Regions from separate parts of the Chryseobacterium sp. FG46 genome, predicted to be linked through region 3. Evidence: riboswitches for the same ligand, from Rfam matches in the RefSeq annotation. Region 3 holds a riboswitch; each other region holds the start of a gene.
What was found. Region 3 has a riboswitch for cobalamin ahead of ACODR7_RS10340 (acyl-CoA thioesterase). Riboswitches for the same ligand answer to the same signal wherever they lie in the genome.
Positions count from the first base shown of each region.

Region 1: another riboswitch for cobalamin. It lies ahead of metE (5-methyltetrahydropteroyltriglutamate--homocysteine S-methyltransferase); the one in region 3 lies ahead of ACODR7_RS10340 (acyl-CoA thioesterase).
Region 2: another riboswitch for cobalamin. It lies ahead of ACODR7_RS09605 (TonB-dependent receptor plug domain-containing protein); the one in region 3 lies ahead of ACODR7_RS10340 (acyl-CoA thioesterase).
Region 4: another riboswitch for cobalamin. It lies ahead of ACODR7_RS06945 (TonB-dependent receptor plug domain-containing protein); the one in region 3 lies ahead of ACODR7_RS10340 (acyl-CoA thioesterase).

Region 1 is NZ_JBMDJJ010000001.1:330,131-337,647, forward strand. Features, by position in the region: gene ACODR7_RS01435 (alpha/beta fold hydrolase) at 1-516, shown strand, start outside; gene ACODR7_RS01440 (VOC family protein) at 568-936, shown strand; gene ACODR7_RS01445 (hypothetical protein) at 1,039-1,581, shown strand; gene ACODR7_RS01450 (Lrp/AsnC family transcriptional regulator) at 1,669-2,130, opposite strand; cobalamin riboswitch at 2,326-2,511, shown strand; gene metE (5-methyltetrahydropteroyltriglutamate--homocysteine S-methyltransferase) at 2,686-4,989, shown strand; gene ACODR7_RS01460 (hypothetical protein) at 5,172-5,792, opposite strand; gene ACODR7_RS01465 (Crp/Fnr family transcriptional regulator) at 5,858-6,460, opposite strand; gene ACODR7_RS01470 (hypothetical protein) at 6,582-6,995, opposite strand; gene ACODR7_RS01475 (MFS transporter) at 7,192-7,517, opposite strand, start outside.
Region 2 is NZ_JBMDJJ010000010.1:73,345-80,861, forward strand. Features, by position in the region: gene ACODR7_RS09580 (hypothetical protein) at 1-114, opposite strand, end outside; gene ACODR7_RS09585 (GNAT family N-acetyltransferase) at 196-732, opposite strand; gene ACODR7_RS09590 (VOC family protein) at 750-1,142, opposite strand; gene ACODR7_RS09595 (hypothetical protein) at 1,164-1,949, opposite strand; gene pafA (alkaline phosphatase PafA) at 2,052-3,698, shown strand; cobalamin riboswitch at 3,870-4,046, shown strand; gene ACODR7_RS09605 (TonB-dependent receptor plug domain-containing protein) at 4,080-5,921, shown strand; gene ACODR7_RS09610 (YncE family protein) at 5,938-7,008, shown strand; gene ACODR7_RS09615 (CCA tRNA nucleotidyltransferase) at 7,172-7,517, opposite strand, start outside.
Region 3 is NZ_JBMDJJ010000011.1:84,287-91,803, reverse strand. Features, by position in the region: gene ACODR7_RS10370 (chorismate-binding protein) at 1-275, opposite strand, end outside; gene ACODR7_RS10365 (PaaI family thioesterase) at 432-860, opposite strand; gene ACODR7_RS10360 (1-acyl-sn-glycerol-3-phosphate acyltransferase) at 931-1,527, opposite strand; gene ACODR7_RS10355 (PspC domain-containing protein) at 1,843-3,564, opposite strand; gene ACODR7_RS10350 (PadR family transcriptional regulator) at 3,576-3,905, opposite strand; gene ACODR7_RS10345 (HD domain-containing protein) at 4,369-4,959, shown strand; gene ACODR7_RS10340 (acyl-CoA thioesterase) at 5,013-5,396, opposite strand; cobalamin riboswitch at 5,514-5,693, opposite strand; gene ACODR7_RS10335 (hypothetical protein) at 5,727-6,527, opposite strand; gene ACODR7_RS10330 (ATP-binding cassette domain-containing protein) at 6,558-7,220, opposite strand.
Region 4 is NZ_JBMDJJ010000006.1:187,323-194,839, reverse strand. Features, by position in the region: gene ACODR7_RS06955 (cell surface protein) at 1-229, opposite strand, end outside; gene ACODR7_RS06950 (YncE family protein) at 244-1,377, opposite strand; gene ACODR7_RS06945 (TonB-dependent receptor plug domain-containing protein) at 1,374-3,407, opposite strand; cobalamin riboswitch at 3,517-3,703, opposite strand; gene ACODR7_RS06940 (transporter) at 3,797-4,744, opposite strand; gene ACODR7_RS06935 (cytochrome-c peroxidase) at 4,757-5,830, opposite strand; gene ACODR7_RS06930 (MbnP family protein) at 5,823-6,644, opposite strand; gene ACODR7_RS06925 (hypothetical protein) at 6,863-7,231, opposite strand; gene ACODR7_RS06920 (superoxide dismutase) at 7,236-7,517, opposite strand, start outside.

The DNA.
Region 1 (7,517 bases), on a different contig from region 3:
ATTGATAAAGCAGATGTTGCAGGCTACAGTTTTGGAGGAGAAGTGGCCTATCAGATGGCTATACAAAGTCCGGAAAAACTGAGCAAACTGGTTATTATTTCATCAACCTACAAAACCCAAGGCTGGCTGCCTGAAGTGAATAAAGCCCTTGAAGGAATGAAGCCTGAACTCTTTACAAACAGCCCTATGCATACCGCCTACAATGCTGTAGCACCTGATAAAACAAAATGGACAAAATTTCTGGAGCAGATGATAGCTTCTGCCGGACAGCCTTTTGACCTTGGTGATGGTAATATTTCTAAAATTCCTGTACCGGTTTTAATCATAGCTGGTGATAATGATGGCCTGGATAAAACAGAACTTACAAAAACCTATAAATTATTGGGTGGTGACGTTTTTGCAGACATGGGCGCAATGCCAAAATCTCAGTTGGCTATTGCTCCGGGGCAAACCCACGTGAGCCTAATGATGCAGACGGCAATGATTCTAAACTATCTGAATGCTTTTTTGAAATAATTAATGCCATTAGAGGATTGAAATCTATTTATAACGTTCAAAATCTACAAAATGAATACAAAATTTGAAGCAGGAATTAATATTGCTATAAAAATTCCCAAAAATAAATACGTAAAAACAGTTGCTTTTTACCGGGATATTTTAAAATTGGAGGTTGAGGAAAAACCAATACAAAATCCCACTGTTTCCAGAACGCATGAAGTAAAATTTGGACATAATATTATATGGCTGGATTGTGTAGACAATTACACCCATTCTGAAACATGGCTTCAGCTCACCGTACCCGATGTAGAAGCCGCTACACAATATCTGCTGTCAAACGGTAGGGAAACCTGTGACGAAATTGAAGAACTTCCTGAAAATATGCACTGGATTACCGATCCTGCCGGTACCGTATTCAATTTACAGGAAAGAAAATAGTGAAAAACAGAAATACGATGTATAAAAATTGCTTAAAATGGGGCTGTATCCAAAATTTTAATACCTTTAACCATCAAATCCTTAAAATTTTAAAATATTCTCATGCAGACAAAACCATTCAATTTTATTGTAACCGTATTTTTTCTGGTAGTAAGTGTGACTGTATTTTCACAAAAAACAGCCGCTTTGGGTTCTTTATTGGATAGAAATTCAGAATTTATATTCCCGCAAGCTCCTGATAAAATCTCAAAAGAGTTGAATGTAAAAGCCATCTTTTATGAAGATGCCAATGAAGAGAAATATGCCAAATGGCCCATTAAAACAGGGCTGGAACTTTATTGCAGCTTGGGAAAAAACAATACTGTGAATGAGATGTTTTTTGTTGCTTCAGATAATAAACCTGTAATTGTTGAGGGACTTCCTTTTGGTCTTGTTCTGAATAAAAGTACATTACAGGACAGTAAAACGAAGTTCAGGAAGTACAATGCCAAAACACAAAAATTAGCAGCAGACAATGAATTTCCAGATGGATCAAAACTGGTTTTTAAAAAAGGAAAACATTATGCAACATTATTTTTCGACAGCAAAAACCTTTTAAAATCATTAGGACTTACAGAAGAAATGATTGATCCGGCAGCTAATTAACCGATGAGAGGCTTCAAAACAACATAAGATCCGTCATTATCTGGCGGTTTTTTTATTCTTATAATGAAGCCCTAGTTATAAATTTAATTATATTGTTAATCCATAGTTGTTTTTTACCTCAGCCATCACAAAAGTACTGTGAGTGCTGCCTATAGAATCTACAGATCCCAGCTTGTTAAATACAAAATCCTGATAATGTTTCATATCTCTTACCTGAACTTTCAGAAGGAAATCAAAATCTCCGGAAATATTGTAACATTCGGCAACTTCTTCAATTTCTAAAATCTCTTTTACAAAATCATAACCTACAGACCGGTCATGAATTTTGAGCTTGATCTGGCAGAAAACCGTAAAACCGCGGTTCAGTTTTTCAGCATCAAGAATGGCTGCATACCTTTTAACAAAACCTTCCTGTTCAAGCCTTTTTACCCTTTCAAAAACCGGAGAGGTAGAGAGGTTCACTTCTTTCGCAAGTTCCTTAACAGTCAGTTTAGCATTTTTCTGGAGCAGCCTGAGCAGCTGTAAATCCTTATCATCGAGTTGTTCCACAGAATATTATTCTTTTAAATGATTAAAACAGTCAAATGTAAAGAATTATATGCTTCTATTTTTATTTTTAAAAGTTTAATTTGCTTAATTATTTATTATGAATTGTATTTTTATTCGGTATTGCTAATTTTACACAAAATTAAAAACTTTTACTGATAATCTTTGTTAAAGGTAAAAGTACAGTTCTTTGCAGATACTTCATCAAACAGGAAAGGTTTTACTTAAGGTAGATTAATAGGGAATCGTGTGCAAATCACGAGCTGTCGCGCAACTGTAAGTAACATGCCAAAAGTTTCTGTCCTTGCATATCCACTGCCAAAAACGGGAAGGATGACGGAAACTGTTACAAGTCAGGAGACCTGCCTTTACTGAATTGACAATGCTTTCGCGGGCTGAAGCTTTTGGGTCATACAGATGGTATATCAGATATGTATTTTCTCTCAATTGGAAATGCATTGCCTGCTATGTCATTATTTCCTGAAATTTTCTCCGCAAAAACATAACGAAGCATTTTAAGGGACTTTCACAATAAGTTTAACTAAAAAGTTTAAAAAAATGCAAACTCACATCCTTGGCTATCCGCGTATTGGTAGCAAAAGAGAACTCAAAAAAGCCTGCGAGCAGTATTGGTCAGGTAAAATCCTTCTGGAAGAGCTTCTGAACACCGGAAGAACTATCTGTACCCAAAACTGGAATATCCAGAAAGAAGCCGGAATAGACCTTATCCCGTGTAATGATTTTTCATACTATGATCAGGTATTGGATATGAGCCTTGTAGTAGGAGCAATTCCAACACGGTATCATGAAGTAGTGCTTAAAAAAAACAATACTGAGCTTGATCTTTATTTTGCAATGGCAAGAGGATATCAGAAAGACGGACTGGACATCACCGCAATGGAAATGACCAAGTGGTTCGATACCAATTATCACTATATCGTTCCGGAATTTTATAATAACCAACAGTTTAAGCTGAGTTCAGATAAAATTTTCAATGAATTTGCAGGAGCAAAACAAGCGGGAATCAATGCAAAACCGGTGATTATCGGACTGGTTTCTTATCTGTTATTGGGAAAAGAAAAAGAAGAAGGATTTGATAAACTGGATCTGGCGAAAAATCTTCTTCCGGTCTATACGGAGATTTTAACCAAACTTCAGGATCAGGGTGCGGAATGGATTCAGTTTGATGAACCTTTTTTAGCCTTGGATTTAACAGAAAAAGCCAAAGAAACTTACCTTTTTGTGTATGCCGAAATCAGAAAACGATTCCCAAAACTGAAATTTATTGTAGCCACTTATTTCGACGGATTAAAAGATAATGCATCACTTGCCGTTTCACTTCCTGTGAATACATTGCATGTTGATCTGGTGAGAAATCCTGAACAACTGGATGATATTCTGAATAGTATTCCGGAAAATTTATGCCTTTCATTAGGGGTAATTGATGGCCGGAATATCTGGAAAAATGATTATGAAAAGTCGCTGTCTTTCATTACAAAAGCTGTTGAAAAATTAGGATCTGAAAGGATTTTGATCGCTCCATCATGTTCATTGCTTCATTCACCTTGTGATCTGGATTTTGAAACCCATCTTAACCCGGAAATTAAAAGCTGGCTGGCTTTTGCTAAACAAAAAGTAAAAGAAGTCGTAACACTTAAAGAACTTGCTTCCGGAACAGAAAATGAACAGATTCTTAAAGCATTTGAAGAAAATAAAAAAGCAATTGAAAGCAGAAGAACTTCTTCTCTTATTCATAATCACCAGGTAAAGCAAAGAGCAAATGCTGTTTCTGAAAAAGATGCTCAGAGAATAAACCCTTTCAAAATCCGTAAAAAAAAGCAGCAGGAAGTATTGCAGCTTCCTTTATTCCCAACCACTACAATAGGGTCATTCCCGCAAACCACAGAGGTAAGAAGCTGGAGAGCGAAATTCAAAAAAGGGGAACTGACCGCAGAACAGTATGATACTTTACTGAAAGAGGAAACTCAGAGAACAATCGGCTGGCAGGAAGAAATTGGTATCGATGTACTGGTTCACGGAGAATTTGAGCGTAACGACATGGTAGAATACTTCGGAGAACAGTTGGAAGGATTTGTATTCACCAAAAACGGATGGGTACAAAGCTACGGAAGCCGCTGTGTAAAACCTCCGGTGATCTTCGGTGACGTTTCCCGCCCGGCTCCTATGACGGTTTATTGGTCCCAATATGCCCAATCCCAGACTGAAAAATGGGTGAAAGGAATGTTGACAGGCCCGGTTACCATTTTGCAGTGGTCTTTTGTCCGTGATGACCAGCCCCGCTCAGAAACATGTAAGCAGATTGCTTTGGCTATTCGTGACGAGGTGGTAGATCTGGAAAAAGCAGGAATCAGAATTATTCAGATTGATGAGCCTGCCATAAGAGAAGGTCTTCCATTAAGAAAAACCGACTGGCAGTACTATCTGAAATGGGCTGTAGAAGCTTTCAGAATTTCAGCAAGCGGAGTGGAAGATGCTACCCAGATCCATACGCATATGTGCTATTCAGAATTCAATGATATTATTGAAAATATTGCCGATATGGATGCCGACGTGATTACGATAGAATGTTCCCGCTCTCAAATGGAACTGCTGAACGCTTTTGCAGACTTTAAATATCCGAATGAAATTGGTCCGGGAGTATATGACATCCATTCACCAAGAGTACCATCGAAAGAAGAAATGATTGAACTGCTGAGAAAAGCTCAGAATGTAATTCCTGCCAATCAGCTTTGGGTAAATCCGGACTGCGGACTGAAGACAAGACACTGGGACGAAACTGAAAAAGCTTTAATAGCAATGGTTGCCGCCGCTAAAGAAGCTTCAGTAGAATATGCACTTTAGAAAACTCTTAAAATAATTAGATTCAATAATTCAGATTGTGTTATGATTTTCATAGCACGATCTGTTATTTTGAATAATTAAAGTATAGTTAAGAACCATTCTGACTTAAAATTTAAGCGAACTGTCTTCATAATCTTAACATCTTAATAGTTCAAAAAATAAAAGTTGGAACGTGTTCATTTTTAAAAGTTATATTTTACGAATGCCCCGATATTTTCCAGGGTCTTTTTTCCGTTATTAAACTGATCAAAATTGGAAGCAAGTCCGTACATCATTTTATCTTGTTTTACTCCCAGTCTTATAAACTGAAGGCCTCTGGGATATCCGCTGTCATCGAGGTTTCCAATAGCAAGCACGCTGAGATATCCCTTAAGATTTTCTGTCAGATAAGGTGTGTACTCAAAAGATACAGACTGTTCCAGAGAAAACCCTTTCTGATACGTAGTGCCTATAGAGTAGGACACATAATAGGAAGGGCGGATAATTTTGTACTGTAGATGAACACTGAAAAATGCTCTGGGATTTTTCATTCCAAATGCAGCATTGGCACTCAGTCTTTTGGTAAGATTATATGCAAGGGTATTTCTGATGAAGAATATGTTTTCTTTATCCTTGGTATATTCTGTATCAAACAGGGTAAGATTGTTTAATTTCAACCGCTCATTCAGCTGATAATTGACATTGTGCATGTAAGTGTAGGAGCGGTGTCCTAAAACCAGATCCGGAGTATAGGAAAGTTTCTGTGCATTCAGATTCAGGAATGCTGATGCAAGGGCTGTTATGGCGATGAATTTTGCCTTCATATTTCACTCATTAAAATTCTGTGAGCAAAATTATTCAGGCCGGAACGGAATAAACTTAAGAAATCTTAAGAAACGTCAGACAAGTGTTTTTTTCTCAGATAGCTCAGATATTCTACAGTTATTCCAAGGTAGGAAGCGATCATATATTGAGGGAAACGCTGTTCTATATTGCGGTAGGTTGTGACGAATGTTCGGTATTTGGTGTAAGCATCAACACGGGAATGTTCAAAGGTTCTTTCCTGCAAAGTAACATAGGCCGACTGCATTTTCAGACGCCAGAATTCTGAGACAGCAGGAACTTCTTTGTATAATAATTCCAGATTATTTTTACTGATCTGTATGATGATGCTATCCTCATTAGCCTGAATAAACATTCTTGAAGGCAGCCCGCTCAGATAGCTGTAAAGATCATTTACCCACCAGTTTTCAATCCCCAGCTGAGTGGTATTTTCTTTTCCCTTTTCATCAATATGATAAGCAGACAGGCTTCCCTTTGCAATGAATCTCATATGCCTTGAAACCTGCCCTTCACGAAGCAGAAAATCTTTCTTTTTAAGCTGTATGATTTCCAATTTGGAAGTAATACAGTCAATATCTTTATCTTCTAAGGTAACTATTTCTTTAAAATGTTCTATCAGCTGTAAAAGGATTGGATCTGTATTTATCATTAGATTTTGTACGTATAGCGGCAGGTACAAATTTACGTAAATATTAAATTAAGGGATTGTATATAAGAAGACCACAATTTACAATATAAATTGTGGTCTTCAACAACTAAGGACTATTTAACTACAATTCTGTTTTCAAATAACCATAATGCAAAGCTGTTTCTTTTCCGAATAAACTTGAGAAAATATTCTGAAACTCATGAATATATTTACATTTTATAGCATTTCCATATATTTTAAGTCCTTCCATTATTTTTCTGGAACTCAAGTCTATATCATATTTTATAAAAGCTTCCGGTCTTTCATACCGTATACTCTGATCTGAACTGTCTGTCCTTGAAAATCCTAGCTTTTCAAGCCATTCTTCCGTTATTTTAATCGGTTTAATTGCTGCTGCCGGGACTGAAATACTTTGAATATCATTTTCAATTTTAACAAAATAAGCCTGTTCGACATTTTGAAAGATCTCAGTAATGGTATAAATCTGATTTTTATACTCAACTAAGTTCTTGATTTTTAGATCTGCTACGTTCATAATATTTTGATTTTAAATGGTGATATGGTCTCCGGTAAAATAGCAAATAGCATGCCCGGCATTGTATTGTTATGCCGTGTTTTGGAAAAGTTAGGTTAAATTTTTGATATAAAAATTTAATAATACGTTAAAATAGTACGTTTATTAGCGAATTATCACATGAATATGAAATATAGAATGTGGTATGTATGTGGTACTAATTTTTTATTCCTGCTTTTGGAGCTGTATTAAAAGTGGTCAGAAGAAGGGCGGCTATAACAGATATCATAAGAACTGCTATGAAAACGTTCCAGGAATAGGCATGAAGCAGATAACCGGTACCACTTCCCAGGATGCTTGAGCCAAAATAATAAAACAGCCAGTAAATAGATGTGGCTGAGGATTTTCCACGTTTGGCATACAAAGCTGTCATCTGGCTGGCCATCGTGTGTGCAGCGAAAAATGAAAGGGTAAAAAGCCCAAGTCCGAAAATAAGGATATAAATATTTTCAGATAATAGTAGAGTGGTTCCGGTAAGCATGG
Region 2 (7,517 bases), on a different contig from region 3:
GTAAGAGCCTATAGTGGGCGGACAATTACCATCCATGTCACACAATGCATAAGGAGTGTCGCCACCACTGATCAGAACCAGCTGATTTCTCTTGAGCTTTTTCAGGTTTTTCATAGTAGTTATTTTTTAATTTGTTGATTACTAATGTATAAAATTTTCAACACACTAACAAGTGTTTTAATGTGTTTAGAAAAATTATTCTATATCTAAGGTCATAAAAAGCGCAATTTCCTCTGCATTTTCATATAATCTTGTATTCAGTCCTGTAATATTGAATCCCATTCTTCTGTAAAACTGTATCGCAGGATAGTTCGTATTCTGGGTTTCCAGCTCAATCACTCTGCTGTTTAATTTCCTGGCTTCTTTAATGGCACTTTTAATCAGCATGATCCCGATTCCCTGTCTTCTGTATTTTTCGTTGATCAGGATATTTTCAATATAAAAACTGTTGTTCCATATTCTTTGTTCACAGATGATCCAGCCTGCGATTTCTCCATCCACGTAGGCTCCGAAGGAATTTCCCTGTTCAATGATGGTATTCAATTCTTCAAGATCTTCGGAAGTCGTTTCCCAGATTTTGTTGTATGGTAAAGCTTTTTCTTTCAGAATAAACTCAAAAGAACCTCCAACTTCTATGGAGGAAACCCCATATCTTATGTTCGTTGTATAACCATTATGCCCCCAATTTAAGGTGGGATCAAAGGTGAGTTTTTGTAATCTTCTTATTTCCAAATCAGTTCGTTTTACGCTTATTGCATTTCAGTACAGATTTCTACAAGGTAGTTGTTGGGATCTTTGATATATGCTGTTTTTTGTCCCCATGGTTTTATGGCGATATCTTCATAAAGGACGGCTCCGTTTTTTATTGCTTTTTCTACCAAAGTCTCTATATCATCCGTTGTAAATCCCAGTTCCATTCCGAACGGTTTGTCTTCAGTTTTTGCTGTTTTGAATCCTTTTTTAATATTGGAATTAGCCAGGCTTACAGAGGCGAATGACAGACTAGTTTCTCCGGTCAGCAGTTCACCATAATCTTTTTCGGGAGTGATGAATTTTATTTCAGTACCAAAGGTGTTTTTATAAAAATTCATAGACTGTTCTACATCTTCTACATAGAGAATGACATACTTAAATTTGATCATATGATTGAATTTAAATGGTTTTTATTTCTTGTTTATAATATATTCTCCGTCTACCATCAGTTCTATATGAGGCCCGAGTAAAGGGTACTCTTTAAAGCTTCCGAAATGACCGAAATGAAGAGGGTATTTCTGGGTAAGTTGTCTTACTTTACTCCCAAATGAATTAATGTCAACCTTCTGAAAAAAATCTTTTCTCTGTCGGCCATTGGTGAAAAAGAGCATCAGGTTACAATGATCTTTACAATCGAAATCATTATAGTAAAATACATGGATGTTTTCCTCTCTACATATCGATACTAAGTCATCAATAAGCCTCTGTTTGTATGGTAAAGGAAGATTGCAATCAATTCTGGCAGCATAATTTTCTGCATTACTTTTTTTGAAATCCGAACCCACCATCTGAATGAAACGGTGTTCTATATTTTTGAATTCGTCTCTTTCCGGAGCAAAACTTTTGGTGGATTGAATGGTAAAAGGAATGCTGAAATCCAATGATACAGCATTTTCCCGGATTAATAGTTTTTCTATTTCCAATGCAAACTGAAAGTGGAAATCAAAAAGCATATAGTCACCGATATTGATGACGATTTGATTTTCATCGATATTCAGGTGTAAATATGTTCTTTTAAAACCTGATTTTAGCGCTTCCAGCTGATGGACAAAATCATCTGTATTTTCCACCCGTATTCTGGCGGTCAATTCAGCAGGGGTATCGGCATGTCCTCCAAGTCCCGGATAGAATTTGAAAAACTGAAAGTCATATAAATGATCCGGGAATTTGAAATACCAGTATACACCTAAAATCATAAAAGATTGGTTGATAATTGTACAATAATCAAATTTAAGTAAAATTTCACACTTCAAAACTTTCAAAACCCTTAAATTTGTCACCAATAAAAATTTACTTGGATGCTTAGGAACATTTCAATTGCGGCAGCTACTTTATTCTCCGTAGTTACAATCAATGCACAGAAGAACAGAAATACCCAACTTGAAAGACCCAAATTAGTTGTGGGGCTGGTAGTAGACCAGATGCGTTGGGACTATTTATACCGTTTTTATGGTAAGTATGGAAATGATGGTTTCAAAAGACTTTTGAATACAGGATATTCTTTAAATAATGTACATATTCCTTATGTTCCTACCATTACGGCTTTGGGACATACATGTATCTATACGGGATCTGTACCGGCAATTCACGGGATTGCAGGAAACGACTGGACGGATAAAGAAACGGGTAAAGGAGTTTATTGTACTGCAGATGACAGCGTTCAGCCGGTAGGAACTACCAATATAAAAACGGGAAGCCACTCTCCGAAAAATCTTTGGTCTACCACAGTAACTGACGAATTGAGACTGGCAACAAACTTCCAGGGAAAAGTAGTGGGGGTTTCCTTGAAAGACCGTGCTTCCATTCTTCCTGCAGGACACACTCCAAACGGAGCTTTCTGGTTTGATGACAGTACGGGGAATTTCATTACCAGTACATGGTATATGAATGATCTTCCGCAATGGGTAAAATCATTCAATTCTCAGAATCTTCCTGAAAAATTAGTAGCCAATGGCTGGAATACTTTACTTCCAATCAATGAATATACAGAAAGTGCACCGGACAATTCTCCCTGGGAAGGTTTGCTGGGAAGTGCAAAAACACCTACTTTCCCTTACAGTAATTTAGCAAAAGACTATCAGACTAAAAAAGATAACATCCGTTATACGCCTTTCGGAAATACATTGACATTGAAACTGGCAGAAGCTTCTGTAGAAGGTGAAAAACTGGGTGGAGATAATATCACAGACTTTTTAGCCATCAACCTGGCATCTACAGATTATGCAGGCCATAAATTCGGACCAAATTCTATTGAAGTAGAAGATGTTTATATCAGATTAGATCAGGATCTAGCTGAATTTTTTAAGTATCTTGATTCAAAGGTAGGAAAAGGAGAGTATACCGTTTTCCTTTCTGCCGACCATGGTGGAGCACATTCTGTGGGATTCCTTAAAGAACATAAAATCCCGACAGGTTTCTTCGGAGAAGATGCGGAAAAGAATCTGAACCAGAAACTGAAAGAGAAATTTGCGGCAGATAAACTGGTTAATGCCATTGATAACTACCAGGTTTATTTTGACAGAAAAGTATTGGCAGATAATAAGCTTGAGCTGGATGATGTAAGAAACTTTGCTGTAAAAGAAATTGAGAAAGATCCTACCGTTTTATATGCTGTTTCTGTAGACAAAGTTCAGGAGTCAAGCATTCCGGAGCCAATCAAACAAAGAATTATTAATGGCATCAACAGACAGAGAAGTGGAGATATCCAGTTAATTTCTCATGACTCTATGCTTCCGCCATATTCTAAAACAGGAACTACACACAGCGTATGGAATTCTTACGATTCTCATATTCCGTTGATCTTTATGGGATGGGGAGTAAAACAGGGAGAAAGCAATAAGGAATATCATATGACAGATATTGCTCCAACAGTATCTTCTCTATTGAAAATTCAGTTCCCAAGCGGAAATGTAGGAAACCCGATTACCGAAGTTATTGGTAAATAATTAATTAAACGTTATTTCATGATATATAGCTGCTTTCAACTGGAAGCAGCTATTTTATTATTCATTTCCCATCAGATTTTGAATCTGGCGTTTTCCTGAGAAAGGATTCCCGGTCTTAAAAGATACTATCTGTTTCTAATCCCTATTTTTTGGCATATACACATAAAAAACTATCTTTGCAAAAATTTTGGTTTCCAGTATTTTGGAATGAAAAGGGAATCGGGTGTAACTCCCGGACTGTCCCCGCAACTGTAAATCGCAACAAAAGTTTCTGCAAAAAACCACTGTATATAACGGGAAGGTGCAGAATGCGAAAGTCAGGAGACCTGCCAGAGTTGTAATCATAAAAACATATTGCTTTCGGAGGAAAAGTAAAAAGGAATGGATATAAAAAGATCTTTAGTACTGCTTTTTTCATCTTATGGCTGTTTTCTTTTTGGACAAGAGAAGGCCATTGACACTATTTATGTCTTCGACAACCAGATGAACAGGGTGAAGCTTTTTCATCCCGTAAAAACAATTTCCGCAGAAGAGGCCGGGAAAAACTCCAGTAACCTTTCAGAACTCCTGAGATTTCAGTCACAGGTTTATATCAAAGAAAATGGGCGTGGTGCTGTTTCTTCCCCTTCTTTCAGAGGAACTACCGCCCAGCAGACTGCATTTGTATGGAACGGAATTAATATCAATTCTAATTTTTTAGGACAAGGAGATATCAATAATATTGCTTTGTTCGGCTATGATCAGATTGGTATAAAAGCTGGTGGAGGAAGTGTAATCTATGGAAGTGGCGCCATCGGGGGAAGTATTCACCTGAATAATACCCTTGATTTTAATAAAGGTTTCCATGGTTCATTATTTTCAGAAGCCGCTTCTTTTAATACTTATAATAATTTTGTAAAAGGTTCTTACAGCAACGATAAGTTCACTTTTAAAGTTTCTGGCAATCACTCAATAAGTAAAAATGATTATCAGGTTGAGGTGGATAAAAGAAAGACTTACAGTAATGATAACGGACAATATTATAATACGAATATCAATATAGCAACAGCCTATAAAATTGCTCCGCATCATCAGATTTCCTGGATATCAGAATTTTTTAATGGGCAACAACATTATCCTGTTCATTTTGGAGATTTGGAAAACAAAACAAAATATGAAACTCAGAATACCCGAAGTTTACTTTCCTGGGATTGGAGTACTATAAAATTTAGTAACTCATTCAAAACAGCTTATACAGAGGAAAATTTCCAGTACTTTGGTAATATTAACGGTGCTGAAACCAGCGGAGGGGTAGGGAAGAATTATATTCTGAAAAATGATTTTAATTATTTTCTGAATTCAAAGTGGAATGTTAATATTATCGGTGAATTTCAAATTAATAAAGGGAATGGAGCAGGTAGTTCAGGAATTGGAAATATTAACAGAAGTGCAGGATCTATTGCAGGATTACTGCGTTATTTTCCAACAAAAGATTTGCGTTTTGAAGCGGGAATCAAGAAAGATTTTGTAGAAGATATAAGCTCTCCTGTTCTGCTTTCTTTTTCAGGAAAATGGGATATTGTAAAATGGTATGATGCTGAATTCAATTTTTCAAGAAACTTCAGAGCACCATCATTTAACGATTTGTATTGGGCTCAGGGAGGTAATATGAATTTAAAACCGGAAACTTCTTACCAATTTGAATTAAGAAACCACTTTAAAATAGGAGACTTTAAACTTTCCGTCACTCCTTATTACATGAATATCCGGGATATGATCCGATGGTTGAGAACTCCTGCCGGATATTATGGAGCTTCAAATACCAATAGAGTCGAAACATATGGACTGGAATCCCAACTGGAATTTGAGAAAAAACTTGGAAAACATATTTTGAAATCTAATCTTGGATATTCTTATACAAAGTCAACAGATCTTGATATTCAAAAGAAGCTTATGTATGTGCCTCTTCATAAATTTATTGGAAACATAGATTATCAGTATGATTTTGTGAAGGTGTATGTACAAGGGATGTTTAATGGATTAACGTATACAGATTCTAATGAAACCAAGAGTGATGCTTTAGATCCATATTTTGTGATGAATGCCGGTATCAGTACAACTTTCTTTAAAAATTATACACTAGGTTTTAAAATAAATAATATTTTGAATGAAACCTATTATACCATGCTTTCTTATCCATTACCTAAACGAAATTATAGTCTCACTTTAAATATCAATTTTTAAAATAAATTAATTATATATGAATATTAGAAAAATTTTATCTCTTGCATTCGCTTCTATGTTACTTTTCAATGTTTCATGTAGCACAGACAGCAGCTATGAAAGTACTGATGATGGAACGCTTAGATTTGACTCCGGAGTGCTTATCTCCAATGAAGGTGGTTTTACCACTACAACTTCTGAAGTTTCCTTTGTAAGCAATGATCTTACTACAGTATTTAATAAGATCTATGGAATGAGTAATAATAAGGAAGACCTGGGGAAAGTCCTTCAGACTATAGGGTTCAATGGAAACCGTGCTTATCTGGTATGTAATATTCCTAATAAGATTGACATTGTAGACCGTTATACATTCAAGAAACTGACTACTGTAACGGCTAACCTTGATGGTGCAAGATATATTGCTTTTTCAGGAAACCAATATTATGTAACCAACAATAATTTTGATACTCACAAAAGAAAACTTAATATTTATAATATTTCGGATAACTCCTTTGTGAAAAGTATTGATTTTACAAACGCTGCTGAAAAAGTAGTTGAAGCAAGCGGAAGTATCGTTGTTCAGACTGACGGTGTGGGTTACGATGCAAGCTGGAATCCAATTCCGACAGGATATACTGTAACCGTTGTGAATCCGTCTACAAATGTGGTAAGTTATACGGTAAACCTTCCAAACGTGGGAATTATTAAAGACCTTATCTCATATAAAGGAAATGCTTATGTACTGGTTTCAGACAATACAAATTCATTTATCTATAAAATTAATACGGCAAACGGTACTTATGAAACTACCACTTTGACAGCTATACCTAAAGTTCAGAAGCTTAGAGCTGATAATGACAGATTCTATTTTATCACCGATACCAATAAGATATATACAATGGCTGTTGGATCTACAACAGTTCCAACAACTCCTATTACTACAGCTGTAGGGGATGTATATGGATTTAACGTAATCGATGGTAAAATTTTTGCTGCAGATGCAAATTATAGTACAGATGGTAAAGTGAATATTTATAATGCCTCTAACGGTATTTTACTGAAAAACTTTACTGCAGGAATTGGAACAAATGGATTCTATAAAAACTAAATACTACGCTTCGGCGTATATCTTATAATTTTTTATTTTTTCATCATTTGTGTTTTTTTCCGGCCGGTTTCGAAGAAACCGGCCGGCTTTGTTTTATATTTTGAATACGAAAAAGCCCGGCGGGATGGAACATCCCGCCGGGCTTTTTCGTATTTGTATTGAATTAGATTGTCAGTCCCAATTTTTCTGCTTCAGCAATAACAAACTTTGTGGCTTCTTCTTTTTCATTAGGAATTTCACCTTCCAGAATAGCTTCTTTCACTTTCTCTTTCAAGATACCAATTTCGCGGCCAGGCTTAAGGTTAAACATTTCCATAATCTCTTCTCCGGTGATGGGCGGCTGGAAATTTCTTACCTGATCCTTTTCTTCTACTTCTTTGATTTTTACCGCTACATATTCAAAGTTTCTTTTGAATTTCTCCTGCTTTTTAGAATTTTTAGTGGTAATATCTGCCTTACAAAGCGTAAAAAGATCTTCCAGATTTTCTCCGGCATCAAATAAAAGCCTT
Region 3 (7,517 bases):
TTTGGCAGGTGATTTTCTTTAATCACTTCGATCACTTTCTGCAATGTTTCGCAGTATTCTTCTTTTGTTTCGGCAGAAGAAGCTGTAGAATCGCTTATCAGGCTTTTGTTGCTAATAGAAGTATGAGCAAATTCTGCAGCATCAATTTCAAAAATATCTCCGCTGAAGCTGATCTGTTCTAAGCTGTTATAGGAAAAAAAAGTGACAGCATTTTTTGTGTTTTTTTCATCCGCAGACAGGAGTCTCTCGTCAAAAGGAAATTTGAAATAAATCATGGGTTATGAAAGATTTTGAAAATCATCATTGGGAAATACTATAGAAAATTCCCCCTGTGATTTTCCTTTTTACAAAGGTATTACTAGTCTTAAAGATGTCAAAATAAAAAGAGCTTAAATTTAATTAAGCTCTTTATTTTTTTATGTTGATGCAATTTATCTGTGAATGATATTGTTCGTCATTGTAGTATGATTGATCAAAACTCCTTTTTCATCACGGATTTCAATTTCAGAAACGTGCATGGTTTTACCTTTTCTGATAAAACGTGCCGTAGCAGTTACAATACCATCTTTTTTGCTTCTTAAATGATTGGAATTGATATTGGTTCCTACTCCGTAATATTTTTCACCATCGATAAAAATATTAGACAGGCTTGACCCTAAGGTTTCAGCTAAAACGCAGCTAGCTCCTCCATGCATGATTCCAAACGGCTGATGGGTTCTAGGGAGAACAGGCATTGTGGCTGTAAGGGTTTCGTTTTCAAGATCAATATCGATAAATTTGATTTCAAGGGTTTTGGCAAGAGTTACATCTCCCCAGTTATTGATGAATGCTAATATTTCTTCTTTTGTCTTACCTTTCATTTTTAATAGTTGATAAATGATGATTAATTTTGCTTCTAGCTTCTAGCTTCTAGCTTCTAGCTTCTAGCTTCTAGCTTCTAGCTTCTAGATCGGTTCCCATAATATCGGGATTCCAGTTGGCAGGCACTTTGGGAACAATGTCATTTTTTATATAATAGTCCTGGATTTCCTGTATAATTTCTGAAAAAGGGACTGATGCTATTCTTTCATAGGGAATGGTGTAGCCCAGATAAACAATTTTTCTTTTAAAATCCCCTGCTGCCAGAACAATAGGAACTTTTGCAGCCAAAGCCATGTGATAAAATCCTTTTCTCCATTTGGGTACCCAGCTTCTCGTTCCTTCCGGAGTAATAACAAGACTGAAATCTTCCTTTGAAAACTGGTTGGCTACGAAATTCACAAGGTCGTTTTTCTGGCTCCTGTCGATCCCAATACCTCCAAGCCCTTTTACGATACCTCCATACCAGGCTTTGGTGTGGGCATCTTTAATAATAATCTTTAAAGGTTTTTCCAAAGACCAATAGGCGAAATTTCCTAAAATGTACTCCATATTATGAGTGTGTGGTGCTACCACAAGGATACACCTGTTCAGATTGTTGACATCGCCCTGCAGAACGACTTTCCAACCTAATATTTTTAACATTGCTTTGCCTAACAGCTTTTTCATAAATTTTCTGGATTAAAAACAAAAAAGTATAACCAAACTTTGGTTATACTTTACAAATATATTGAAATATTATCGCTCTTAAAACAAACCGCTAATTAAATCTACGATTTTCATTACGAATTCCATTGCAAATTGTATCATGATAAGGCTGTGTTTTTGATTATTTGGTTATTAAATTTTAGCTTTACGAAATTAAAACTTTTTTTTCACATAATAAACTAAATAGAGATTTATTTTCACTTTTCTGAGAGAAGAAGGGTGTGAATTTCAAACGGTTGCCATCCACTCACACCTTCTACCACTCTCTGAAGTTAATTATTTAGTTTGTATGGAAATTTCGTTTTTACCGTCTTTGATTTTGATGTCCATATCTTTATTTGATTTTTTGATGGTAGACACTGCAGAATCAATTACTTTCTTTGCCTGGTTGTTCGGAACTTTTTTACCGTTTACAATGATGCTGTCTTTGTCATCAGAGTTGTATTCGATACTTGAACCGTTTACCGTGATTTTATTTTTTTCAATTCTGATACCGTTGTTGTCTTCATCCCCATCCTGATCACTGTCATTGATTCCGTCTCCGTCTAAGTCTCCATCCATATTGATGCGGTCTTTTTTCATTGATATAACCACCATTTTCTGAGGAACTACAAGTTCATAATCAAGCCTGTAATCTCTGAATCTGTGCTCATATGGATACTTGATGTAGTTCGGAAGTAATACTTTATTGTTTACCACTTCTACAGGAACTGTCAGCTGGATAGGGAAGTTATATCCTTTTCCTTCTTTTTTGATGATCAGATAAGGAGTTTTAATATCTGGTTTTCTTGTAACATCTACAGAAATATAATCTTCCTCATACACTGATTTTTTATCAGAATAAATATCATTGTCATACGCTTTGAAGCTCTGAGGGATGTTGATCTGTTTTACATCCACATATACGGTATCTGAAGTGGTGTTGATGGCAACATTTTCTACGTCTTCCTTGCTTCCTCTGTAAATCATATCTTTCTTAGCCATGCTTATCCCGAAGTAAGTTCCAAGCCCGATCAAAAGAAGGAATAAACCACCTACAACCCATCCGATATTTCTCAGTTTTGTTTTTGGAGAGAAAATCTTGATGCTTAATAAACTGAAAAGGATTGCTGGGATTAAGCTTCCGATCACCATCATAGCAGCCAGTACTTTATCAAGTCCCTGATCATCCATATAGAATCTGATCTCATTGGCTCCCGGGAAATCCGTATCCATTGCAAAAAGGGCAAATAATACAAATACTCCAATAATGCTGCTTACAGCCATCAGTACGAAGAATCCTCCTACGATATATTTGAAAATATTCCAGACTCCGCTGCTTGCGTTGCTGATATACGGTTTGTTTTCGTTATAGATTTCTCCGACCCTCTGAGTAGATTCATTGGCAAACTGTACCAATTTGTTAGACTCATTCTTAAGATTGTCGAAGTTCATAGGCTTTCCCTGCATTTTCAGGAAATCTGCTGCTGTTTCAGCTTTTGGAAGTACGATCCAAAGGATTACATATAAAAGACCTATTAATGAAGAGGAAATGGCTGCTGTGAAAATTCCTAATACGAAGATTCCCAGCCAGATTGCTCTCATGGTAGTAATATCCATTCCTACATATTGAGCTAAACCTGCACAGACTCCTGCTACTTTTTGTTTTTCCGGATCACGGAACAGCTGCTTTTTATCTGTATAATGAGTTCCTGAATTATTGTTTCTGGCAGATGTTTTTTCAGAAAAATAAGCTTCTTCCTGTTCTTCGATTTTTTCAGGGCTTCCGATCTGTGCGATTACCTTTTCTACATCGGTATCGTTAATCACTTCACGTTTTCCTAAAGAATCTTTGAAAATCTCCACCATTCTTATTTCTATGTCATGCATTACTTCATCAGCCTCAGAAGCATCCAGAGAGCTTCTCAGTGCGTTCAGGTAATCGCTGAGCTTTATATATGCGTGTTCTTCTATGGTAAAAGAAAAACCTGCGAGTCCTATTGAGAGTGTCTTGTTCATAGCTTTGTTTTTTAATTTTGTTGAGTGATTTGGTTTACTGAGGCTGTCAGTTCATTCCATGTATTGAGAAGTTCATCCAGGAAAAGTTTTCCTTTTTCTGTGATCTGATAATATTTTCTGGGTGGTCCTCCGGTAGATTCTTCCCATCTGTAAGAGAGAAACTCTCCGTTTTTAAGTCTTGTAAGAAGAGGGTAGAGGGTCCCTTCCACTACATCCAGTTTTCCTTTTTTCAGTTCGTCAATAAGATCAGAAACATACATTTCGCGGTTATTGATGAGACTTAGAATACAGAATTCCAGAATTCCTTTTCGCATTTGCGCTTTGGTATTTTCGGTATTCATCTTTGATAAGTTTTGTTAATTAGTTATATAATTTTCGAAGTTCGGAACCTAGCTAGTTGTACCTATTTCGATTTTACATTACAAAGATATGTAATTAAAATGGTATTATGCAATACAAAGTAGTGTAATTTTTAAAATAAATTATTTAATATACTGATAATCAAATAAATAATTTTTATTTAAAATTTGTTAGAATTAGATTTGAATGAGAAATGGTGAAAAAAACACTTAAATTTTAAGTAAGAATGAAAGAAATGAAGAGAAAAGAAAAGTAACCAGCTATCATTCATTACTCATTATCTGATTTTGAGGTCCGTATCAGTATTCGTATTTTTGTTAGAAATAAAAACACCTAAATCATTTGTAAAAAGCAAATCTAAAAGTACTTACAAAAGAAAAGATAAATAATAAATGGGTAACCACAGGGTATACTCTTCAGAACAATATAACAGAGAAAAGTAAAATGAAAATTCAGAAAGAGATCGATTTTATTCTTGCAGTGGATGCACTTAAAAATGTACAGCGAAGAAATTATAATGCAGATGATTCCCGAAGAGAGAATACGGCGGAACATTCCTGGCAGATTATCATTCTTGCCCAGATCCTTTATCCGTATGCTAAAAACCGTGCAGATATTGATTTACTGAGGGTGATAAGAATGCTTTCCATTCATGATCTTGTGGAGATTGAAGCCGGAGATACTTTTATTTTTGATGAAAAAGCAATGGTAGGAAAATTTGAAAGAGAGAAAGCTTCAGCCCAAAAAATCTTTGGAATTCTGGATGAGCCTTTGCGTACAGAATTTTTTAACCTGTGGCTTGAGTTTGAAGAAGAGACAACACCGGATGCTATTTTTGCCTGCGGGATCGACAGGATTATGCCGTTTATTTTAAATTCCCATACTACAGGAAAGAGCTGGACGGAAGCAGGAGTAACAGAAAAACAAATCCGAAATATGCTTGAAAATGCTATCAGCAGAGCATCGGATGAAATGGGAGAGGCCTTTGAGCTTCTTTTAAATAAAAGTCTGGAAACGGAAAAAGTGTTGAAATAATTTCAATAAAAATATAATAAATTTCGGGCGGCCAAAGGCCGCCCGAAATTTATTTATAGTATTTGAATTGGTTTTTTGAATTCATCGATGGCTACAAAAGTAAAATCACCTACAATAGCTTTTTCTCTTTCATAGGAATACATCTGTTCAGTGTAAATTTCAACATTCACTTTCATACTGGTTTTTCCCACGTATGAAACTTTCCCGATCAGTTCCACAATGGTTCCGGCAGGAATAGGTTTTTTAAAATCAATCTTATCACTGCTTACGGTTACCACTCTTTTTCTGGCAAAACGGGTTGCTGTGATAAAAGCTACTTCATCCATCAGCTGCATGGCAGTACCTCCAAAAAGGGTATCGTAATGATTGGTTGTGTTAGGGAAAACCGCTTTAAAGATTCTGGTTTCGGATGCTTCAATTCTTTCTTCTGTAGTCATATATCATTATTATAATTAAAGCGATAAGAAATGATTGGAAACAACAGAATAATGACAGGAACTTACAGAATTCCTGAAACAATCCATCAGATCAATACAACTTCAAATCGCGAAAGTTACATGTTTAAGAAAAAGGCAGGTCTCCTGACTTGTAACATCATTTATCTCCTTCCCATGCCTCGCACAGTGGATCTTTGATAAAGACTTCAGTTACTTACAGTTGCGCGACAGTCCGTGATTTTCACACGGTTCCCTTTTAATCTGCAGTGATGCAGAACCAATTTCTGTGATGAATAAGTGTAAAACTTTTCGAATGCAAAAATAATGAATTTATTCCGGATTATGATAAATAATCTGGCTGATTACTCTTCCCTTCTTAATTGTCCAGAGTGTAGTGTATCTGTTTTCTCCTGAACCATTGATCATATAAAGAAAAATATTATCATTGTCAAGAGATGTTACTCCTACGTTCTCAAAATCCATGGTAGGCTGGAACATATTTTTGATAGCTTCTCTTACAAAAACAGATCCTCTTCCGGGTTGCTGCACTCTGATGGATTTGATTTCGGTCATTCCTTCAGGAAGGTCATTTCCAATTCCCCAAGGTTTTACTTTATCAATGGTAAGAATCTTTCCATCCGCATCTTTTTCCTTTTTACGATATCCTGCATTGGAAGGATAAATATCAATCACCACTTTGCTTCTTTGGGCAGTAGGGATTTTAGGATCCGAATTGTCGGTGAAAATAAGGGATCTTCCATTTTTAGATTTAGATGGAGTATAGGCGGGAAGCTGGTCCACATATGCAATACGCCCTTTATTCACCATTCCTTCCTTATCAAGAGTTTCATACCGTACAAAAGGCTTGTCGTCATCCTGTTTTTCCGGATATTTGATCCAGATCCATTCCGTTTCTCCCGGAGCCGGTTTTACATAAACAAATACATCTCCTTTGCGCATACGGATCTTGTCTACAATTTTTCTGTAATCGTCTTTGTGTACACGTACGTTGGCATATCCTTCCTCAGCTTTTACCACTCCAAAAGGAACTTTTGTCTGTGCTTTTACAAAGGTTATAGATAAGATACTGAAAGCAGATAAATAGAATGCTTTGTTTATGAAAGTCATCATGAAATTTTTTTGATCTTCCAAATATATAAATTAAATGCTTTTCGGAAGATAATTATACCGCTGCAGTTCACTTAAATCTTGTATTTGTTTCAGATGACCGTCTGAAAGCAGAAATATACGTTCGGAAATATCCAGAACATCTTTAAAATTATGATCAGAAATAATGAAACCTTTATGTGCTGACTCCCGCAGTATATTTTTCTTTAATTCTTCAGTAACCTTGGGAGAAAGACTATGAAATGGCTCGTCCAGTAAAATAAAATGGGCTTCAGAATAAATAATCATCAGGGTTTCAATAATTCTCTGTTCACCTTTAGAAAGGTTTTTAGGTTTTTCATGGAGGAAAGGCTTTACGAATTCTGAAGTAAAAAGTAGTTCAGTATTCTTTTGATTACAAAAAAGGGGAATCAGGTTTTTGATTTTTACATACCTGGGTAAAAAGAGATCCTGTGGTAAGTAAGCAATTCTGTTTTTTCTATCGGAAATGGTTTTCAGAATAGTGTTGTCATATTTTATAAACTGAGTATCGCCATATTCAGTTCCGAAAATAACTTTTAACAGTGTTGATTTTCCGCTTCCATTTCTGCCCAGTAATCCTATAACTTGCCCTGTTTCACATCCTATATAAATATCCTGCAGAATTTTCCTCTCACTAAAAGATTTTGTTACGCTATCAACATGCAGTCTGCTCATAAAAACAATGTTATAATTTTTACAATAATCCCCGATACTATTGTTCCTGCCCAAAGAAACATCCTTGAAAACCCTGTATTGGCATAAAAGTAATATTCGCTTTTAAACCTTATTTCATACATAAAGTAATGAAGAACAGGTGAAATCAGAAGAAAACTTAATCCAAATGTTTTAATACTGAAGGGAAGCAAAAAATAAATAAGTAATGAAAACAGTAGCGCAGGAATCAGTATTTTTTTATAAAAGATCCAAAGAATAGTAAAGTTTCTCACCATGTTTAATACTTTATGAATTCAA
Region 4 (7,517 bases), on a different contig from region 3:
TGAATTCAAGTTCTGAATTCTGAGAGATAATAGAATCATTAATACTCCATGTAACCGATCCTGAGGCATTGGTAGGAATACTCAAAACCTTTAAACGTTCAATGGTATAGGAATCATCAAGTCCGTTAAATGTAAATTCATTTTCATCATCATGTTTACAGGCTATCACTCCTACAAGGAAGCAGGATAGAAATCCGATTTTCAAATAAGTAAAGCTATTTCTGTTCATTTCTTAAAGTTGGGTTATTTGTATAAAAAAGCGAAGTGGGCAGGTATATTTCCGCCTTCGGTTTTCCATTTAAAGTGTCCGTTTTTATCAAAGCAATACACAAATCCCATGGATACATAATTTCTGGCATCTGTCATGTAGATATCTTCTGTGATGGGATTTACGGCAATTCCGTAAGGTGTTTTAATGGCATCTTCATATTCTTTATCAAAAATTCTGTTGGCGATGATCTGTTCTGTCTTCACATCAATGATTCCAAATGTTTTTTTGTAACTGTGGGTATTGTAATTGAATTCATTTCCATAGAAATAGAGTTGATCATTCACGATTGTCATTTCACTTACGGAGAGGTGAAAATCTTTTTTCACAGTTCCTGTGGCTGCATCTATCAAATAAAGGCTGGAAGGAACGTTATAATAATCTCCTCTTGAGGTTACGTACAAATCACCGTAATTATCTTTTTTAATATGGTGAAGATTAATCGCTACATTTATTTTTTTGAGCTCTGTAAAAGTATTCAGATCAATTACCGAAACAGTATTGTCATAATCGGGAGCTTTATATCCTCCGGAGTTGGCCACAAACAACTGATTACCCACAATTTCCATTTCTTCCGGCTGATATCCTACAACCACTTCACGTTGGATAGAAAGAGAAGTGGTATCAATTTCCACAACTTTTCCTTTAGGGGCTTTGGGGTTAATGGCTACAGGGCCGGCATAGCTGCTGGCATAAGCTTTCCCATTTTTGAAAGCTAGATATCTGCAGTTTTGCAATGGAATAGAAGTAATACGTTTCGCCGTTTTGGCATCCAGCACTTCAATTTTATTGGAAACATTGACAACGATATAGAGTTTGCTTCCGTACACTTTGATATCATTTCCTACATCTCCCAGTTCTTTTACCACATTCGGATTGATTTCTGCGTAAATATTCCGGTAATAAGTTCCTTTGGTATAATCAAAAAAATCCAGGGTACATTTATTGCTTCCCATATTCCCTTCATTCAGCATGTAGAAGCCTTTTATGGCTGTATTTTCTGAGGGAAGTCCTTCTACCACTTCCTGACGGACTATGATATCATCTGTACGGCAAGATGTAAGAAAAGCTAAGACCAGAAATAAAAAATAAAAGTTTAGTTTTCTCATAAGGTGAAGTTTAGAATAAGTTTAAAGTTTCTTCCGGGCATCGGATAATTGATGACCACATCATAGTATTGATTGAAAATATTATTCGCCTCAAGGCTTACTTTGAATTGATGATTCGCCCAGTTGAATTTTTTCTGAACAGACAGATCGTGAGTATACCAAGGCTGCACATAATTGTACTGAATATTATCCTGATTCACATCATACCTTTCTCCTACGTACATCGCACTGTAATTGAAACTCCAGTCTTTATAATCGGCCATCAGACTGAAAGATCCGCTATGCCATGGCGTGTAAGGTATCTGATTGCGATAGAAAGTATCTTCCGGATCACTTATATCTCTTGCACTTTGGTACGTATAAGAAAGCAAAGGTCGAAGGGTTACTTTTCCCAGCTGAAGTTCAGTCTGTACATTTACATCGGCTCCAATAATTTCAACCAATCCAAGGTTCATCATCAGCCAACGGAACATACTTCCGTTAGGAGCGGCTACAATTTTATCCTGTACTTTATTGTAGTAACCGTCTGCTTTAGCATAAAATGTTTTAAAGAAACGGTTGGTATAATTTTTCTGATAAGTAAATCCTATATCATATTGATTGGTGAATTCCGGTTTCAGGTAGGTATTTCCGATATTGGTATAATACAGATCATTGAAGGTTGGAAGCCGGAAAATCCTTTTATAGAAAGCCCTGAGAGTAAGCTCCGGAATGATCTCCGGCTGATAGCTCATAAATACCGCAGGTGTCCACTCTCTGGCATCTCCCGGTCTTTTATTTTTTCTTACTTCTTCAAAAGTAAAGGTTCCTAAAAGGCTTCCCAGAATTTTAAACCTGTTCCACTGATAGGTTGTTGCCAATGCTACCAATGTAGTGTAACGCGTAGGATAAGAAAAGTTATCCAGATTGGCATCCAGATTATTATACTGAAAATCACCACTCAGGCTGATATCCCAATTGGGCGTAATAGAATAGATATTGGATGAGGAAAGGTAGAGTTCCCGCTGTATATAGGTATTATCGGTATGAATAATAGACTGCGAACGAACCGTATCCATGAAATGGGTGTAATCGTAAGCAAATTTTGCTTTCAGCTGGGTTTCAAATTTCGGGAACAGTTTTTTCCTCAGATTGGCCTGTACGAAATAATTTTCATCAGAAAGTCTCGCTCCCCTTCCTCCGAAACGGCCATTCACAATAGGTGCCGGCATTCCACGGTCTGAAATATAACCGTAACCACGGATATTCCAGCTTCCGTTATTTAAAGTTCCATATAAAGAAGTTTCAAAACGTTTTGCTTTGATGTCTGAATCCTGTCTTTTTGCGATAGTATCATAAGCCTGCTGGCCGTCCGGATATTTCTTCGCATACCGGAATCTGTAAATTCCGTCACTTTGCATAAATTCTCCGCTGAAGCTGGCAGAAATCCTGTCTGAAATCTTCTGTTCCAACCGGAATGAAGGATTAAAGAGATCTATGGAAGCACTTTTGACTCTTATCACAAGATTGGTTTTTCTTGTTCCTTTAAACACAGGAGTTTTAGGCTGTAAATAAATAGATCCTGAAGATCCGAAGTCTTTTGCCGGCTGAAAAATTTCGCTTTTTTGCCCGTTATACAATGATATTTCTTCAAGATCATCCAAGGAATATCTTCCCAGATCCACCAGTCCGTTTTGGGCATTTCCCAATTGAATTCCGTCATAGAAAACACCTACATGCTGGCTTCCCATACTTCGGATATTAATAGTTTTCAAACCACCCAATCCGCCGTAGTCTTTAATCTGCACTCCCGAAAAATACCGCAGTGCATCTGCCACAGAATGACTGTTTAGTCTTTCCAGCTGTTCTCCCTGCAGGGTTTGTGCAGGAATAATTTCTTTAAAATTCTTTTTGTAAAGATTGATTCCTTTAATGGTCTCTTCCTGAAGACTGTCTTTTTTCTTAGTTTGGGAAAACACAAGTTGAGATGTTAACACTAATATTGTGAAAACAGCTTTATAAATTGCAGAAGTAGTTAGTTTTGCCGCCATTAGCTCATTTAGGGTAATGAAGACGCTAATGGGTATAAGAATACAACGACAAAGCACAGCTGTCACTGCACAGAATCATTGATGTCCTAAGCTTTATTCCACGAAAGCGTCAAACGATTATTTTCTGGCAGGTCTTCTGACTTACTCCATTTTTGAAATCCTTCCCATTCTTAAAAACAGTGGATATATTTTTCAAAAACTTTGGTGCGGAGCTTACAGCAGCGGGTCTGTTCCGGATTTTCACCGGATTCCCTTTTAAGAGCTTTTTACGGCTCACCAAATTCCGGCAAAGATAAATAATTATTCCTAATCCCCAATTAAAATCATGATTTATAAACAATTAAAGCTCCCGAAGGAGCTTTAGCATAATTTCATTAGGGGTTTCCCCTTTAAATTCCAATATTAAGGAAAATACTGAATCTTGATTTGGCTTCAATATCTCCTCCTGCCAGATGAGTATACATGGGAAGCATCATTTCACTTCCCAGGCTCAGCTTTTTATAAGAAGCTTCAAATCCCAGTTTTCCGTACAAAGCGCTCCCGGCAGTGTTAGGCAATGCTTCATCAAATTGTTTATTCTGGGCATATACTTCTCCCTGAACTCCTGTTTTTACAGAAAAAATAGACTTTTCATTCCCCGCAACCTGATAAAAACCTGTTGCAGCATAATTCCACTGGTTTCCAAAACGGTAATTTTTCTTATTCTCTGTTTTGATTGTATAGTCTGTATTGACCAATACGGCTACTTTATTTTTCTGAAATTTATAATTCAAAGCCGCCTGATAATCCCAGCTTCCGGTTCCCAGCTGAAAACTTGGATTGACACCGGATGTTCCTTTTTCATCAAATTTCCCTAAAGGAATTTTCACGCCCAAACCTCCGCTCAGATGATGGAAATTATCTTTGGAACTCATCAGCTGGTAAATTCCCATCAGATTAAGATCCCCTATTCCATTGATTTTAATATCTCCCTGCATGGTTTTCTTTTCATGAAAATGGAATGGCAGACTTGCGTAAACACTCAGTTTCTTAGTCAGTGGAATTTTTCCCCAAAGCTGCAGGGTATTAAAATATTGATCCTGTGTAAGATCTTTTACAAATAAGTTTTCTTTGGCTTTGTAATGCTGGGCAAAGTATTTGATTCCTACAAACTGTGGATTCAGCAAAGATTCAAAGCCGGAAGATCCGTTTCCTGCCGCACAGCCACAGGCATCACAATCATCATCAAAATTGAATCTACTAAAGGTTTCCGGGGCAATATATGCACTGTCTCTAATGGTCTTCGCCTGATACTGACTCAACAGGATCAAACTTATGATTATTATAATCTTCTTCATGTCTTCTATAAATTATTCTGCAAATTTTGGATTGGATATAAAGCTCTTATCTGATAGTGTTTTCAGAAAAGCTATAATATATTGTTTATCCTGACCCGTCATGGGAATACCAGTATGCCCATTCTGTTTTAAAAGAGGATCAAGATTTGGATGATTTTCAACATTGTCTGAATAGAAATTAAGTACCGCCTCTAAGGTGTAAAATCTTCCGTCATGCATATAAGGTGCGGTATATTCTACATTTCTTAAGCTGGGAACTCTGAATTTCATGTTGTCATTCCAATCTAAAGTAACCCTGTATCTTCCTCTGTCATCGAACTGGGCGTTGTAATACATTCCTGAATTTCGGTAGCTCTCATCGGTAAACAATTCTCCTGAATGACATGATGCACATTTATTCCGGAAAAGGGACATTCCCTGTGTTTCTTCAGCCGTGAAAGATAGCGTTCCTTTCATCATCTGATCATATTTGGAATCTGCCGATATCAATGTTGCCATAAACTGAGAAATAGCCTTAAGAATACGGTCTCCAGTGATCTTTTCATCACCAAATGCTGCTTTAAACATTTTTTTGTAGTTCGCATCACTATTCAGTTTTCCTACTGCTTCAGGAAGAGAGCTGTCCATTTCAAAATCTGTAGTAATAGGAACCAGAGATCTTTCATCCAGATTATGACTTACCCCGTCCCATGTATAATTTTTGAGAAAAGCCATATTCTGAATAGGCGGTGCATTTCTTATTCCTAATCTATCATCTATCCCATGGCTTACATTATGGCCGTGGTGGGTAAATGCATATTCCTGAATGTGACAGAACCCGCAGGAAATAGTATTGTTTCTGGACAGCTTTCCTTCATAAAACAGTTTTTTTCCAAGAGCTACTCCATTTACTGTAACAGGATTTCCGGTAACATCAAACGTCATTTTGGGAAAGCCTGAAGGATATTGTAAGCTATAAGGTTCATCTTTATCAATAGGAATTCCTTCATATTCGCCAGAACATGAAACCAAAAGGCTTGTCAGGATGGCGAAAATCCAAAGAGAGCAAAAATGCCCTCTATTGGATATTACGAATATCTTAGTCATTATGCACATGATCTACTTTAAACATTTTTGTAATATTATTAGTTACATTCACCAGGTGCTGGCTGGATCCCATTGCCGTATGGTTAGTGCTATCCAGCTTTAAAGTAGTCTGCCCGCTCAAATACTGATTAAGATCAGCCAGAATATGTACGGAAGGCCTGATATCTTTGGTTACTCTGGCTGTAACAGGCAAATCCAGAGTAGTCTCACGGTAAAGATCAGGAGTGTTATTGGCTGTAACATTCCCCATATTTCCACAATGATTCATAAACTTGGTATCTGCAGAAGAAGTCCCATACTTACCTTCAAGCTTGGTAAAAATGTATCCTGCTGCCCAGGACCAAGTCATACCAGCCGTTTTAGCTTTCTGCCAGAAAACTCCCTGTCCATCCTGTCCGAGAAGATAAGCGGTCTGGCTGATTCCTAAACCAATTCTTATCTTCTTATATTTATTTTGAGGAATATCCGTTAAATTAATGTAATTGATTCCCGCAACAGCTTCTGCCTGATCTACAATGAAAGCCCCTTTATCAGGATCATTATAATGGTACTTAAATTCTCCTCCGTTCTCATCAATAAGTGCAATATTACTGATCACATATTTAAGAGTAGAAAACTGATGCTTTTGTCCTTTTGCTGAAGTCTGGGTGGTCTGGTTCAGAACAATATCTCCAAGATTATTGAATCCGTTTTCAAATTTGATCTGAAGATTTCCGGGGGTTGTATTCTGAACCTCATCATCATCACTGTTTCTGCATGATGAAAGGGTAAGTAATGTAATGACTACGAAAAATAGGGATAAGAATTTGTACATTTTCAATTTGATTTTTTAAGTTGAATATTATTTTGAATGTGTTATTTTGAATGTGAACACATTTTTCTTTTACCACAAAAAGGCATAAAAGTTTTTTACACTTAAGTGATATAAGTGATAATCTTTATGTTCATCAGAACACTTAAGCTTTTAAAAATCTTTGATTTTAATTGAGATAAGCTTTTGTGACTTTTGCGGTAAAATAGTGATGGTTTAACTTAAAAAATCGGTGGTTTGAAAATATGGGTCAGAAACAGAAAAGAATAAGCTGTTTCGTAGGTGAAGTTGAAATTGAAAAACGATCGTTTTTCAGTAGTGCTGATCTCTGTGGTTTCGGGCAGAATATAGGTATCAAGGACTTTCTGTCCTAAGTTTTTGAGTTTCTGAAAGGGTGAAGATTCTGAATCATTGGCTTTGGCCAGTTCTTTACTCAGGTAACATTTTCCGTTACAGTGAACCTCCGGTCTGCTTTTATTAATACAGAGAACTTTAACGATATAATCATAATTTACAGCATACTCTACCACGGGCACTAAAGGTCTTAGCACCATATAAAAAGTAAAAAGTATGCTGTAAAATAATTTCATCAGATTATTTCTTGCTTATCGCTTCGTCATATCTTCTGCTGATCTCTTTCCAGTTGGTAACATTCCAAATCGCGCCAAGATAATCTGCTCTTTTATTCTGATATTTTAAATAATAAGCATGTTCCCATACATCAATTCCGAAGATCGGCGTTCCTTTTTCTTCCACTACATCCATCAAAGGATTGTCCTGATTAGGAGTAGAGGAAACAAATAATTTTCCATCTTTCCCTACAGAAAGCCACGCCCATCCTGAACCGAAACGATCTGCTCCTGCCTTCGCCATTTT